DNA from 2 places in the Plantactinospora solaniradicis genome. Region 1 is predicted to be linked to the other one. Evidence: predicted binding sites of a transcription regulator. Region 1 holds the regulator's gene; the other holds the start of a gene.
The links. Region 1 encodes HspR, which represses chaperone genes until heat shock. Its sites were predicted from a motif close to TTGAGTNNNNNNNACTCAA; they were not measured.
Positions count from the first base shown of each region.

Region 2: a site for HspR is predicted at 2,792-2,810, ahead of lon (endopeptidase La). Genes of this name have one in related genera too.

Region 1 is NZ_JBHSPR010000018.1:164,523-170,603, forward strand. Features, by position in the region: gene ACFP2T_RS22475 (DUF4360 domain-containing protein) at 35-655, opposite strand; gene ACFP2T_RS22480 (heat shock protein transcriptional repressor HspR) at 1,119-1,565, opposite strand; gene dnaJ (molecular chaperone DnaJ) at 1,590-2,780, opposite strand; gene grpE (nucleotide exchange factor GrpE) at 2,906-3,931, opposite strand; gene dnaK (molecular chaperone DnaK) at 3,986-5,860, opposite strand.
Region 2 is NZ_JBHSPR010000018.1:9,542-15,622, reverse strand. Features, by position in the region: gene ACFP2T_RS21765 (helix-turn-helix transcriptional regulator) at 1-321, shown strand, start outside; gene ACFP2T_RS21760 (hypothetical protein) at 365-1,381, shown strand; gene ACFP2T_RS21755 (PP2C family protein-serine/threonine phosphatase) at 1,518-2,714, shown strand; gene lon (endopeptidase La) at 2,832-5,174, shown strand; gene ACFP2T_RS21745 (ABC transporter ATP-binding protein) at 5,338-6,081, shown strand, end outside.

The sequences.
Region 1 (6,081 bases):
AAACCGCGGTCAAGAGACGCCTGCGGCAGCGCGATCAGCAGTCTCTCCAACTGAGGTGGTACACGCTGCGCACACTGCCGCGGGTCGTGTCCATCGCCATGAAGCTCGTGCCGTTGCCAGAACCGCCGCCATCCACCCGCAGTTCGGTGTTGACGTTGAGATTGCGCTCCTCGCCACACGGCGCGTAGACCAGGGCCGCGGCGCGGTCGGACGTGCGCCAGTGGTCGCTGTACGGCCCCTTGAACTCGTGGCTCGTCTGCGCGGTCGGCGAGGTGCCCATCAAGTAGTAGTGCGAGTGCTGCGAGCCGGTGGCTCCCGGCTGGAGGTGCGCAAAGCCCTGCAGGTCCACCTGGGCCACCGCGAACGTGAGGCCCTGAGGGATCTGCACCCGAAGGCTGAGCTGGCAATTCTTCCGGGATTCGGTCGGCCTCGCCCCGTCGCCTGCCAGGACGTAGTAGTCGCTGTAGGTGACCGTGAAGGACGTATCGTCCGCTGCGGTGCTCACCCTGGCCGTCCCCGCCGAGCAGCCCGAGCCGTTGACGGTCTCCACGCTGATGGTGATCCGCTCAGCGGGGGCCGCCAGGGGCTCGGTAGTTACCGTCGAGGCAAACAGTGCCGCCGCGAGTACGCCGCCGACAGCCATCACGTTGGACATACTAGTTCCTTCCGGTCGTCGCGATGCGGTCGCGCCCGCCGCTCACCATAGTCATTACATTGATTGACGTCAATTAATTAATCTTCATGAAATCTTCACTCCCGCGCCGGTCGGATGATTCTGGATCTGATCCATTAACCAGCGCCCGACGGGCACACAGGCCACGCCGGGTCGGACATCATGATTCATTAGGCTCGTCGGCCAGCATGGTCGAACCGGTCGGGGGTCGGACCGGATCGACGGTGCGTCTCATGAACGCGTCGGCATGCGGTGGAACGCGGTGGCGATCAGATCAACGGTTTGACGTCGCCAATACGTACGATCGACCCTCACGCCGATTGCCGGGGTAATGAATCCTGCGCGTTCGAGGTAATCATTTCCCAGCGCCGCCGGATGGGATTACTAGATCCACGGAAGCGCCGCTTTCGAAAGCTTTCGGGTAATGGCGCCCGAGTGGGCCCGGTCAGGCCGAGGGACCGGACCGGCGTGGGCGCCAGACCACCAGCGCGGTCGAGGCCCGCGTGGTGGGGACCAGGTCGCGGCGGGGCAGCCCACCGAGCGCCTCCAACTCCGCCACCCGCCGGTACGCCGCGTCCAGCTCCGCCTGCAGCTGCGCCACCCGCTGCTGGAGTTCGTCGACGAGCTGCTCCAGAACGATGATCCGCTTGATCCCGGCCAGGTTGACCCCGTCGTCCTGGCTGAGTCGCTGCACCTCGCGCAGCAGCGCGACGTCCCGGGCGCTGTACCGGCGTCCGCCCCCGGGCGCGCGGCCGGGCTGGACCAGGCCCATCCGGTCGTACTGCCGAAGGGTCTGCGGATGCATCCCGGCCATCCGGGCCGCCACCGAGATCATCAAAACCTTGGCGTCGGACGCCTGCTCGATCGAGACGACGACGTACTCATCAGCCACCTTGATCACCTCCGCGTTGACCGGTCAGTTGAAACGACGCACCCGGGCGTCCAGATGTTCCCGTCCCGCCGGGGGCGTCTGTGCGGCGAACGCCTCCAGCGCCTCACGCGCCTCGGCGGAAAGCTGCTCGGGTACCACGATCTCCACGGTCACCAGCAGGTCACCGGCCTGGCCGTCGCGCCGGGCCACACCCCGCCCCCGGGCCCGCAGGGTACGACCGCTCGGCGTACCGGGCGGCACCCGCAGCGTGACCGGGGCGTCCAGGGTGGGCACCCGCAGATCGGTGCCGAGCACGGCCTCGGCGATGGTGATCGGCACGGTCAGCGTCAGGTCGTCGCCACTGCGCCCGAACAGCTCGTCGTTGCGCACCTTCACCAGCACGTACAGGTCGCCGGCCGGACCGCCCCGGTCACCGGGCTCCCCGCGCCCGGCGAGCCGGATCCGCTGGCCGTCCGCGACCCCGGCCGGGAACCGCACGTTGAGGGTGCGCGACTTGGTCACCCCGCCGGTGCCCCGGCACTCCGGGCACTTCTCGTCGACGATCGTGCCGACGCCCTGGCACTCCCGGCACGGCTCGGAGAAGCTGAACGACCCCTGGTTCCGGGTGACCACACCGGCCCCGTGACACTGCGGGCAGGTCCGGGGCAACGTACCCGGCTTGGCCCCGTCGCCGTGGCAGGTGTCGCAGACGCCGGGAGCGCGCAGCGTCAGCGGCACCGTCACGCCGCGTACCGCGTCGTCGAAGTCCAGCACCACCTCGGCCTCGACGTCCCGCCCCCGGGCCGGACCACGGCCCCGGGCCGGACCACTGCCGCCGGAGAAGATCGAGCTGAACAGGTCGGAGAATCCGGCACCGCCGAACCGGCGGTCACCACCGGCGCCGCCCGGCTGACCCGCCCCGCCGAACAGGTCGGAGACGTCGAACGGGTAGCCCCCGGGCTGCCCACCGGCCCTGGCGTTCCGCCGGAACGCGCCCGAGCCGAAGAGCGAGCGCATCTCGTCGTACTCCTTGCGCTTGCGCGCGTCGGCGAGTACGTCGTACGCCTCCGAGGCGGTCTTGAACCGTTCCTCGGCCTGCACGTCACCCGGGTTGTGGTCGGGATGCGACTCTCTGGCCAGCTTCCGGTAGGCCTTCTTGATCTCGTCTGCGGAGGCGGACTTGTCCACCCCCAGCACGGCGTAGAAGTCCTTCTCCAGCCAGTCCTTGGAACTCATCGATCGTCCACCCCCTTTCCCTGTGACGTGGTCGAGGCGCCGCCCGTACCCGGTTCTACGAACCCGAACCCCGGACGGGCGGTACCTCGACCACGCAAAACCGGATCACCCTCGCTCGCGGCCATTCACTCCGACTCTGGATCGGCAACCGCCACCAGCGCGGCCCGCAACACCCGGTCGCCGAGCTGGTAGCCCCGGCGCATCACCTCGACGCAGGTCGACTCGGTGACCTCGGCGGAGGTCCGGTGCGCGACCGCCTCGTGCCGGTTCGGGTCGAAGGGGTCGCCCTTCTCGCCGAACGGAGTCAGCCCGAACTTGCCCAGCGTGGCGTTCAACTGCTCGGCCACCGTGCCGAAGGGCCCGACCAGGTCGCCGTGCTCCCGGGCCCGGTCCAGGTCGTCGAGTACGGGCAGCAGGGCGACGAGCACCGCCCCGGTTGCCTGCTCCGCCACGAGTCCCCGGTCCCGGTCCACCCGCTTGCGGTAGTTGGAGTACTCCGCCGTCACCCGCTGGAGGTCCCTGGTCCGCTCGTCCAGTTCGGCGCGTAGGGCCGCCAACTCGGCACCCAGCGGGCCGGGGCCGTCGACCTCCGGGGCGCCGCCACCGACCGGTGTGGCCGGAGCGTCCACCACCGGGCCCTCGGTGCCGGACGGCTTCTCCGCCTCCAGCACCTCGGCGAGTTCGGCGTCGTCCACCACCGGAGTGGCCGGCGCGGGCTCGTCCGCTGCGGCGTCGGGTTCGTCCGTCACGTCGCCCTGGTCGGTCACTGCCGCCGAGTCCGGCACGTCCGGCGTACCGTCGATCGACTTCGCGTCGTCGACCGTGCCGGCGGCGCCGCTCGACTCGGTGTCGTCGACCTCCCCGGTGGCCACGGTCGGCGCCTCGGCGCCCGCCGGCGGCTCGGGATCCGGGTTCGGATCCTTCACCGCCGTCGGGGCACCGTCGGCCGGCGTGCCGGCCGCGTCCGTCTCGCCGGCCCCGTCGGGTTGGGCGTGCCGGCCCTGGCTGACCTTGTCCCCGGTCATATTGATCTTCCGCTTGTCCCGGATGACGATGCCCTCGCCGGCCGTGCTCTCGGCCCGGCCGGGCGCGGAGCCACCCGGCGTCGATCCGACGGTGTCCGGATCGACGGCTCGTGGCTTGTCCGTCATACGACTACCTCGATCCGTCTTGCTTACGGGCAACGTGACTGCGGAGGTGACGGGTCACTTCTTGTCGTCCTCGTCGACGATCTCCGCATCCACCACGTCGTCGTCGCCGGCCTTGGCACCGGTCGGCCCACCGTCCGTGGCGCCCGCCCCGGCACCGGCCTGCGCCTGCTCGCCCTGCGCCGCGTACAGCAGCGTGCCGGCCTCCTGGGAGACCTTGGCCAGCCGCTCGTGCGCCGACTTGACGTTCTCCAGGTCGGTTCCGCCGAGCGCGGAGCGCAGGTCGCCCAGCGCCTCGCCGATCTTGTCCCGGGACTCGGCCGGCAGCTTGTCACCGCTCTCGGCCAGGAACTTCTCGGTCTGCCACTGGAGCTGCTCGGCCTGGTTGCGGATCTCGGCCTCTTCCCGCCGCCGCTTGTCCTCGTCGGCGTGGTCCTGGGCGTCCCGCATCATCCGCTCGATGTCGTCCTTCGGCAGCGCCGAGCCGCCGGTGATCGTCATCGACTGCTCCTTGCCGGTACCGAGGTCCTTCGCGCCGACGTGCACGATGCCGTTGGCGTCGATGTCGAAGGTGACCTCGATCTGCGGTACGCCGCGCGGGGCCGGCGCGATGCCGGTCAGCTCGAAGGTGCCGAGCTTCTTGTTGTACGCGGCCATGTCGCGCTCGCCCTGGAAGACCTGGATCAGCACCGACGGCTGGTTGTCGTCGGCGGTCGTGTAGACCTCGGACCGCTTGGTCGGGATGGTGGTGTTCCGCTCGACCAGCTTGTGGAAGATGCCGCCCTTGGTCTCGATGCCCAGGCTCAGCGGCGTCACGTCGAGCAGCAGGACGTCCTTGACCTCGCCCTTGAGGACACCGGCCTGCAACGCGGCGCCGACCGCGACGACCTCGTCGGGGTTCACGCCCTTGTTGGGCTCCCGGCCGGTGAGCTGCTTGACCAGCTCGGAGACGGCCGGCATCCGGGTCGAGCCGCCGACCAGGATCACGTGGTCGACCTCGCTGATCTTGATGCTGGCGTCCTTGATGGCCTGCTCGAACGGGCCCTTGCAGCGGTCCAGGAGGTCCTGCGTCATCCGCTGGAACTCGGCCCGGCTGAGCGTCACGTCGAGGTGCAGCGGAGCCGAGGGAGCACCGTCGGACCCGCTCGGGCCGGCGGTGATGTACGGCAGGTTGATGCTGGTGGTGGTGGCGGCGGAGAGCTCGATCTTGGCCTTCTCGGCCGCCTCGCGGAGCCGCTGCATCGCCATCTTGTCCTGGGACAGGTCGACACCGTGCTGGCCCCGGAAGGTCTTCACCAGGTGCTCGATGATCCGCTCGTCCCAGTCGTCGCCGCCCAGGTGGTTGTCACCGCTGGTCGACTTGACCTCGATGACCCCCTCGGCCAGCTCCAGCAGCGACACGTCGAAGGTGCCGCCGCCCAGGTCGAAGACCAGGACGGTCTGCTCCTTCGAGCCCTTGTCCAGACCGTAGGCGAGCGCCGCCGCGGTCGGCTCGTTGACGATCCGCAGCACGTTGAAGCCGGCGATCTCCCCGGCCTCCTTGGTGGCGGTCCGCTGGGCGTCACTGAAGTACGCAGGCACCGTGATCACCGCGTCCGTGATCCGCTCACCCAGGTACGCCTCGGCGTCCCGCTTGAGCTTCATCAGCGTCCGCGCGGAGATCTCCTGCGAGGTGTACTTCTTTCCGTCGATGTCAACGGACCAGTTGGTGCCCATTTCCCGCTTGACCGACCGGATGGTCCGGTCCGGGTTGGTCACCGCCTGACGCTTGGCGACCTCACCGACGAGCACCTCGCCGTTACGGGCGAACGCGACGATCGAAGGAGTCGTCCGCGAGCCCTCGGCGTTCGCGATGACGGTGGGCTCACCGCCTTCGAGAACGCTGACGCAGGAGTTCGTCGTGCCGAGGTCGATTCCGACCGCACGTGCCATCTTCGCTTCCTCGCTTCGTTACAAGGCAGGTGACGGGCGCCGCCCGCAGCGCACCCACCGCAAGTTGAGTGGACCGGGCTCAATAGTGCCATGATCTCCGGCTGCGTCAAAGTCGGACTTGAGTCACATGGACGCAACCCCCCGATCGGCCTCCCCACCGGCTCCGGCCAGCCGTCGGACGGGCATCGAAGAGGGTCATAGCGGCCCGGAACGCCCCGGCG
Region 2 (6,081 bases), 150 kb from region 1:
GGGGCCGAAGGTCACATCCGGATCACCGTACTGTCCTGTCCGGCCTCGGTGCCGGCACACCTGCTCGCGGTGGTGCTGACCTCTCCCGCCGGCGACCTGCGCGGACTGACCCGGCGGGAGTTGGAGATCCTCGGTCTGCTCGTCGACGGTTGGTCCAACCAGCGGATGGCCAACCGGTTGCTGATCGCCCAGCGCACCGTGGCCGCGCACATCGAACACATCCTGAGCAAGCTGAACGCCCCGAGCCGCACCCTCGCCGCCGTCCGGGCGCTGCGGCTGGGTCTGTACGTACCGCGGCCCCTGGCCCGGATCCGCCGTTGACCCCTGCGCCTTGTACCGGCGTCTCTCGTTTCGGAGTTGACTGATGAGAAGGCTTCCCCCGTCCGCGTCGGGTGTCGCTCGTGAACTGGCAGGGATCGCCGCAGCACCGAACCTGGGCGATCAGGCGGAGGAGTCACTGGCCCTGATCCACCGGGTGTTCCCCTTCCAGGCAGCCTGGCTCGGGCTGCGCGACGACGAGCATTCCCGGTACATCGGACTCGCCACCACCGGATACGACGACCGCACCCGTCGGTACTTCGGTACCCCTGAGTTGGCGGATCAGATCGACCTGTGCGGGCTGAGTGAGACGCCGGCCCCGCAGTCTGCCCGGGACTCGCCGGTCCCACTCGACGAACTGCCGGTGTGGCCGGAGTACTACCGGCCGGCCGGGTTCCGCGGAGGTCTGGCCGTCGGCCTGTTCACCCGGGACCGCCGACATCTCGGGGTGCTCGTCTTCAACACCGAGAAGTGGGACCATCCGACCAACGAGGAGCGTGACCTGATCGGCGTCCTGGCGTCCCGGATCGCCACTCTGGTCGATCCGATCCGGTCGGTGGCGATGCTGGCCCGGATCGTCCGAGACGCGGTGGGCGGTGTCGTGCTGACCCGGGACGGCACGGCCGTGCCGCTACCCGGCCTGCGGGAGCATGCCCTGCTGGCTCCGGGCTCGGCGTTGCTCACGACAGCCGCCCGGCAGCACGCCCTGGGCAACGGCGGTGGGTCGTTCCTCTGGCCGGTCCGGCCACACACCTGCAACGACGAGAAGGACGAGTTCATCCGGGTCGTGGTGCTGGCCTGCCCTCCGGAACCGTCGCACCTGGTCGCGCTGGTGCTGGTATCCGTCGTGCCCAGCGGCCGGCCCGTCCTGAGCCGGGACGAGCTGATGATCCTGGGCATGCTGCTCGAAGGCTGGTCCGACCAACGGATCGCGGTTGCGATGGATCTTCCGGCCCGCGCCGTCGCCGAGATGACCCACCGGCTCACCATGCGGCTCGGTGCGCCGGACCTGCACACCGCACTGCTGCGCGCGGCCCGGTGGGGCTGGTTCATCCCGCACTGACTCGGCGGCCCGTCGATCTGACCCCGACACCCCGGCCCGGCTGCTCGGGTCGGTACCTGCCTGCCGGTTGTCCGATGGCCGCCGTACCGTTGGCGGGCGCGTGCCCAACTCCCTGGGCGCGGGGGGAGGTGGCGGCGTGGAGCCGATCGTCGAGCTGCGCCGGCTGCTCGCCGACGTGCCATGTGCCGGGCTGGACGATCTGCCCCAGTCGGTGATGGCGGTCGCCCCGGCGCTGGGTGCCAGCGAGATCGTCATCTACGTGGTCGACTACAACCAGACTTTCCTCGTTCCCCTGGACGGGCCAGGCGTGCCCCGCCGCCGGCCGCTGCGGGTGGACGGGAGTCTGGGCGGACGGGCCTTCACCGCCGGCCGTACGCACCGTCGTGCCGGGCGGGTGGGCCGGGCGGGCCGGTTGTGGGTACCGCTGGTGGACGGGTGCCACCGGCTGGGCGTGGTGGAGATCGCCACGACCGGGTCACCCGGGCAGCTACGGGACGCTGCGGACGAATTGGCCGCCGTGGTGGCGCAGCTCCTGATCAGCCGCCGGGCGTACGGCGACAAGATCGAGCGGATCCGGCGACGGGAGCCGATGCAGCTCGCCGCCGAGATCGTCTGGAGTCAACTGCCGCCGCTCAGCTTCACCGCCAGCCGTGCCATGGTGACCGGCATCCTGGAGCCCTGTTACGACATCGGCGGGGACGTGTTCGACTATGCCCTCAACGGCGACCTGCTCTCGGTGGCGCTGTTCGACGCCGTCGGGCACGGCACCGAGGCCAGCCTGCTGGCCACACTCTGCCTGTCGGCCTACCGCAACGCCCGGCGCTGTGGGCTCGACCTGCGGGACACGACGCGCAGCGTGGACAAGCTGATCCATGCGCACCGACCGGGCAGTTTCGCCAGCGCCGTACTCGCCGAGTTGGACTGCGGGACCGGGGCGCTCCGGATGGTCGTCGCCGGGCACCCGGCGCCGCTGCTGCTCCGGGGCGGCCGGCTGGGCCGGGTGCTGCCGGCCCCGACGGCGCTGCCGCTCGGGCTGGGCTACCTGTCCGCCGACGGCCCCCGGGTGGTCGAGGAGATGCTGCATCCGGGCGACCAGTTGCTGCTCTACACCGACGGGGTCATCGAGGCGCGCTCCTCCACCGGCGAGATGTTCGGCGTCGATCGCCTGGTCGACCTGGTCACCCGGGCGCTAGCCGACGGCCTGCCGACGCCGGAGAGCATGCGCCGGCTGGTCGGCGCGATCCTGCGGCACCAGAACGACCAGCTCCAGGACGACGCGACCGCGCTCTTCGTGGAGTGGACTCCGGACGAATCCGGCCTTCGGAGGTCCTGAACAGGACAATCGCCGCGGTTGGTCGATTCGGAAGGTGGCCTGGGTCACATGCCGGAACACGGAGCACCATTTGTTACTTGAGTCGTACAAGCTCAACTAATCGATGGCAGGTGTGTGATGGCAACTCTTCCGGTTCTTCCTCTGACCGACGCTGTCCTGCTGCCCGGCATGGTCATCCCGGTGACCCTCGACGCGACCACCCAGTCCGCAGTCGACGCCGCCCGGGCGACGGGCGACAAGAAGCTTCTGGCCGTGCCCCGGGTCGATGGCGAGTACGGCTCCGTCGGCGTCGTCGCCGCGATCGAGAAGGTCGGCCGACTGCCCAGCGGTGAACCCGCCGCGGTGGTCCGTGGCCTGTCCCGGGCCCGGGTGGGGTCGGGCGTGCCCGGTCCCGGTGCGGCGCTCTGGGTCGAGACGATCGAGATCGACGAGCCCGCGCCCGCCGGCCGGGCCAAGGAACTCGCCCGGGAGTACCGGGCGCTGGTGACGTCGCTGCTCCAGGACCGTGGTGCCTGGCAGGTGATCGACGCGGTGGAGCGGATGACCGACCTCTCCGAACTGGCCGACTCGGCCGGCTACGCGCCGTGGCTCACCCTGGAACAGAAGATCGAACTGCTCGGCGCTCCGGACGTGACCAGCCGGCTCGAACTGCTGGTCACCTGGGTCCGGGACTACCTGGCCGAGCAGGAGGTCACCGAGCAGATCAACTCCGACGTGCGGGAGGGGCTGGAGAAGTCCCAACGCGAGTTCCTGCTCCGCCAGCAGCTCGCCGCGATCCGCAAGGAACTGGGCGAGGACGAGCCGGACGGCTCGGCCGACTACCGGTCCCGGGTCGAGGCCGCCGAACTGCCCGAGAAGGTACGCGAAGCGGCACTGCGCGAGGTCGGCAAGCTGGAGCGGGCCAGCGACGCCTCTCCGGAGGCGGGCTGGATCCGTACCTGGCTCGACACGGTGCTGGAGATGCCGTGGAGCACGCGTACCGAGGACAACACCGACCTGGTCCAGGCCCGGGAGGTGCTGGACGCCGACCACGCCGGCCTGTCCGACGTGAAGGACCGGATCCTGGAGTACCTGGCGGTGCGCAACCGGCGCGCGGCCCGCAACCTCCAGGTGGTCGGCGGCCGTGGCTCGGGTGCGGTGCTGGCCCTGGGCGGTCCGCCCGGAGTCGGCAAGACCAGCCTCGGCGAGTCGGTCGCCCGGGCGCTCGGTCGGAAGTTCGTCCGGGTCTCGCTCGGCGGCATCCGGGACGAGGCCGAGATCCGTGGCCACCGCCGGACGTACGTCGGCGCGCTGCCCGGCCGGATCGTCCGGGCGCTGCGTGAGGCGGGTTCGATGAACCCGGTCGTGCTGCTCGACGAGGTGGACAAGATCTCGGCGGGGTACGCCGGTGACCCGGCCGCCGCCCTGCTGGAGGTGCTGGACCCGGCGCAGAACCACACGTTCCGGGACCACTACCTGGAGGTCGACCTCGACCTGTCGGACGTGCTCTTCCTGGCGACCGCCAACGTGGTCGACGCGATCCCCGGTCCGCTGCTGGACCGGATGGAACTGGTCACCCTCGACGGCTACACCGAGGACGAGAAGGTCGCGATCGCCCGGGACCACCTGCTGCCGAGGCAGTTGGAGCGGGCCGGACTGACCGCCGACGAGGTGAGCATCGCCGACGAGGCGCTGGGCCGGATCGCCGCCGAGTACACCCGCGAGGCAGGAGTACGGCAGCTCGAACGCGCGCTGGCGAAGATCCTCCGCAAGGTCGCGGTCGCGCTGGCCGGGGCCGAGGGACCGGTCCGGGTCGACACCGACAACCTGGCCAGCTACCTGGGCCGGCCCAAGTTCACGCCGGAGTCGGCGGAGCGGACGGCGGTACCCGGGGTGGCCACCGGGCTCGCGGTGACGGGTGCCGGCGGTGACGTCCTGTTCATCGAGGCGACCAGCATGGAGGGCGAGCCGGGGCTGACCCTGACCGGACAGCTCGGCGACGTGATGAAGGAGTCCGCGCACATCGCGCTCTCCTACCTCCGGTCGAACGGCCGGGCGCTGGGGCTGGACCCGAACGCGCTGGCCGGGCGGCGGATCCACCTGCACGTTCCGGCGGGTGCGGTGCCGAAGGACGGCCCGAGCGCGGGCATCACGATGGTCACCGCGCTGGCCTCGCTGGCCAGCGGCCGGCCGGTACGCCCGGAGTTCGGGATGACCGGTGAGGTCACCCTGTCCGGTCGGGTACTGCCGATCGGTGGGGTGAAGCAGAAGCTGCTCGCCGCGCACCGTGCCGGCCTGACCGAGGTGATCATCCCGGCCCGCAACGAGCCGGACCTCGACGACCTGCCGGCCGAGGTGCGGGAGCAGTTGACCGTGCACACCCTGGCCGACGTCGCGGACGTACTCGCGCTGGCCCTGCGGCCGGCCGAGGACCTCGGCGAGTTCGGCACCGTCGACGGCCCGGCGCTCGCCGCGGCCTGAGCGAAGCGGTACGCGAAGGGGCGTCCTCCGTCCGGAGGGCGCCCCTTCGCGCTGTCCACCTCCCGACTCACCGGCTAATTGCGTTGACCTGAACATTGCTTGAGGTCCTAGTGTCGGTGGCTGTCGGTACGGTTCGCGTGTCCGACCGGTGGGGGTGCGTGCGATGGACATGGAAGTCACGGCGTGGATGTCGATGTACAACTCGATGCACGCCCAGCAGGACAAGCGGCCGTTCTCGATGGCCACGCTGCGGCGCATCGCCGGCTTCGCCCGGCGACATCGTCGACGGCTGACGACCTACCTGCTGCTCAGCGTGGTGATGGCCGTGTTGGCGGTGGCCACCCCGGTGCTCGCCGGCCGGGTGGTCGACGCGATCGTCAACGGCGCCGACTCCGACCTGGTGATCGGGCTCGCCGTGCTGATCGGGGTCGTCGCGCTGGCCGAGGCCGGTCTCGGGCTGCTCACCCGGTTCATGTCGGCGAGCATCGGTGAGGGCCTGATCCTCGACCTGCGCACCACCGTCTTCGACCACGTGCAGAAGATGCCGGTCGCGTTCTTCACCCGGACCCGCACCGGGGCGCTGGTGAGTCGGCTGAACAACGACGTCATCGGCGCGCAGCGGGCGTTCAGCGACACCCTCTCCGGCATGGTCGGCAACCTGGTCACGCTGCTCCTCACCCTGGTGGTGATGATCGGGATCTCGTGGCGGATCACCCTGCTCGCGCTGGTGCTGCTGCCGGTCTTCGTGCTGCCGGCCCGCCGGATGGGCAACCGACTGGCCCGGCTGGAGCGGGAGGCGGCCAACCACAACGCGACGATGAGCACCCAGATGACCGAGCGGTTCTCCGCACCCGGGGCGACGCTGATCAAGCTCTTCGGCCGACCGGCGCACGAGTCGGCCGAGTTC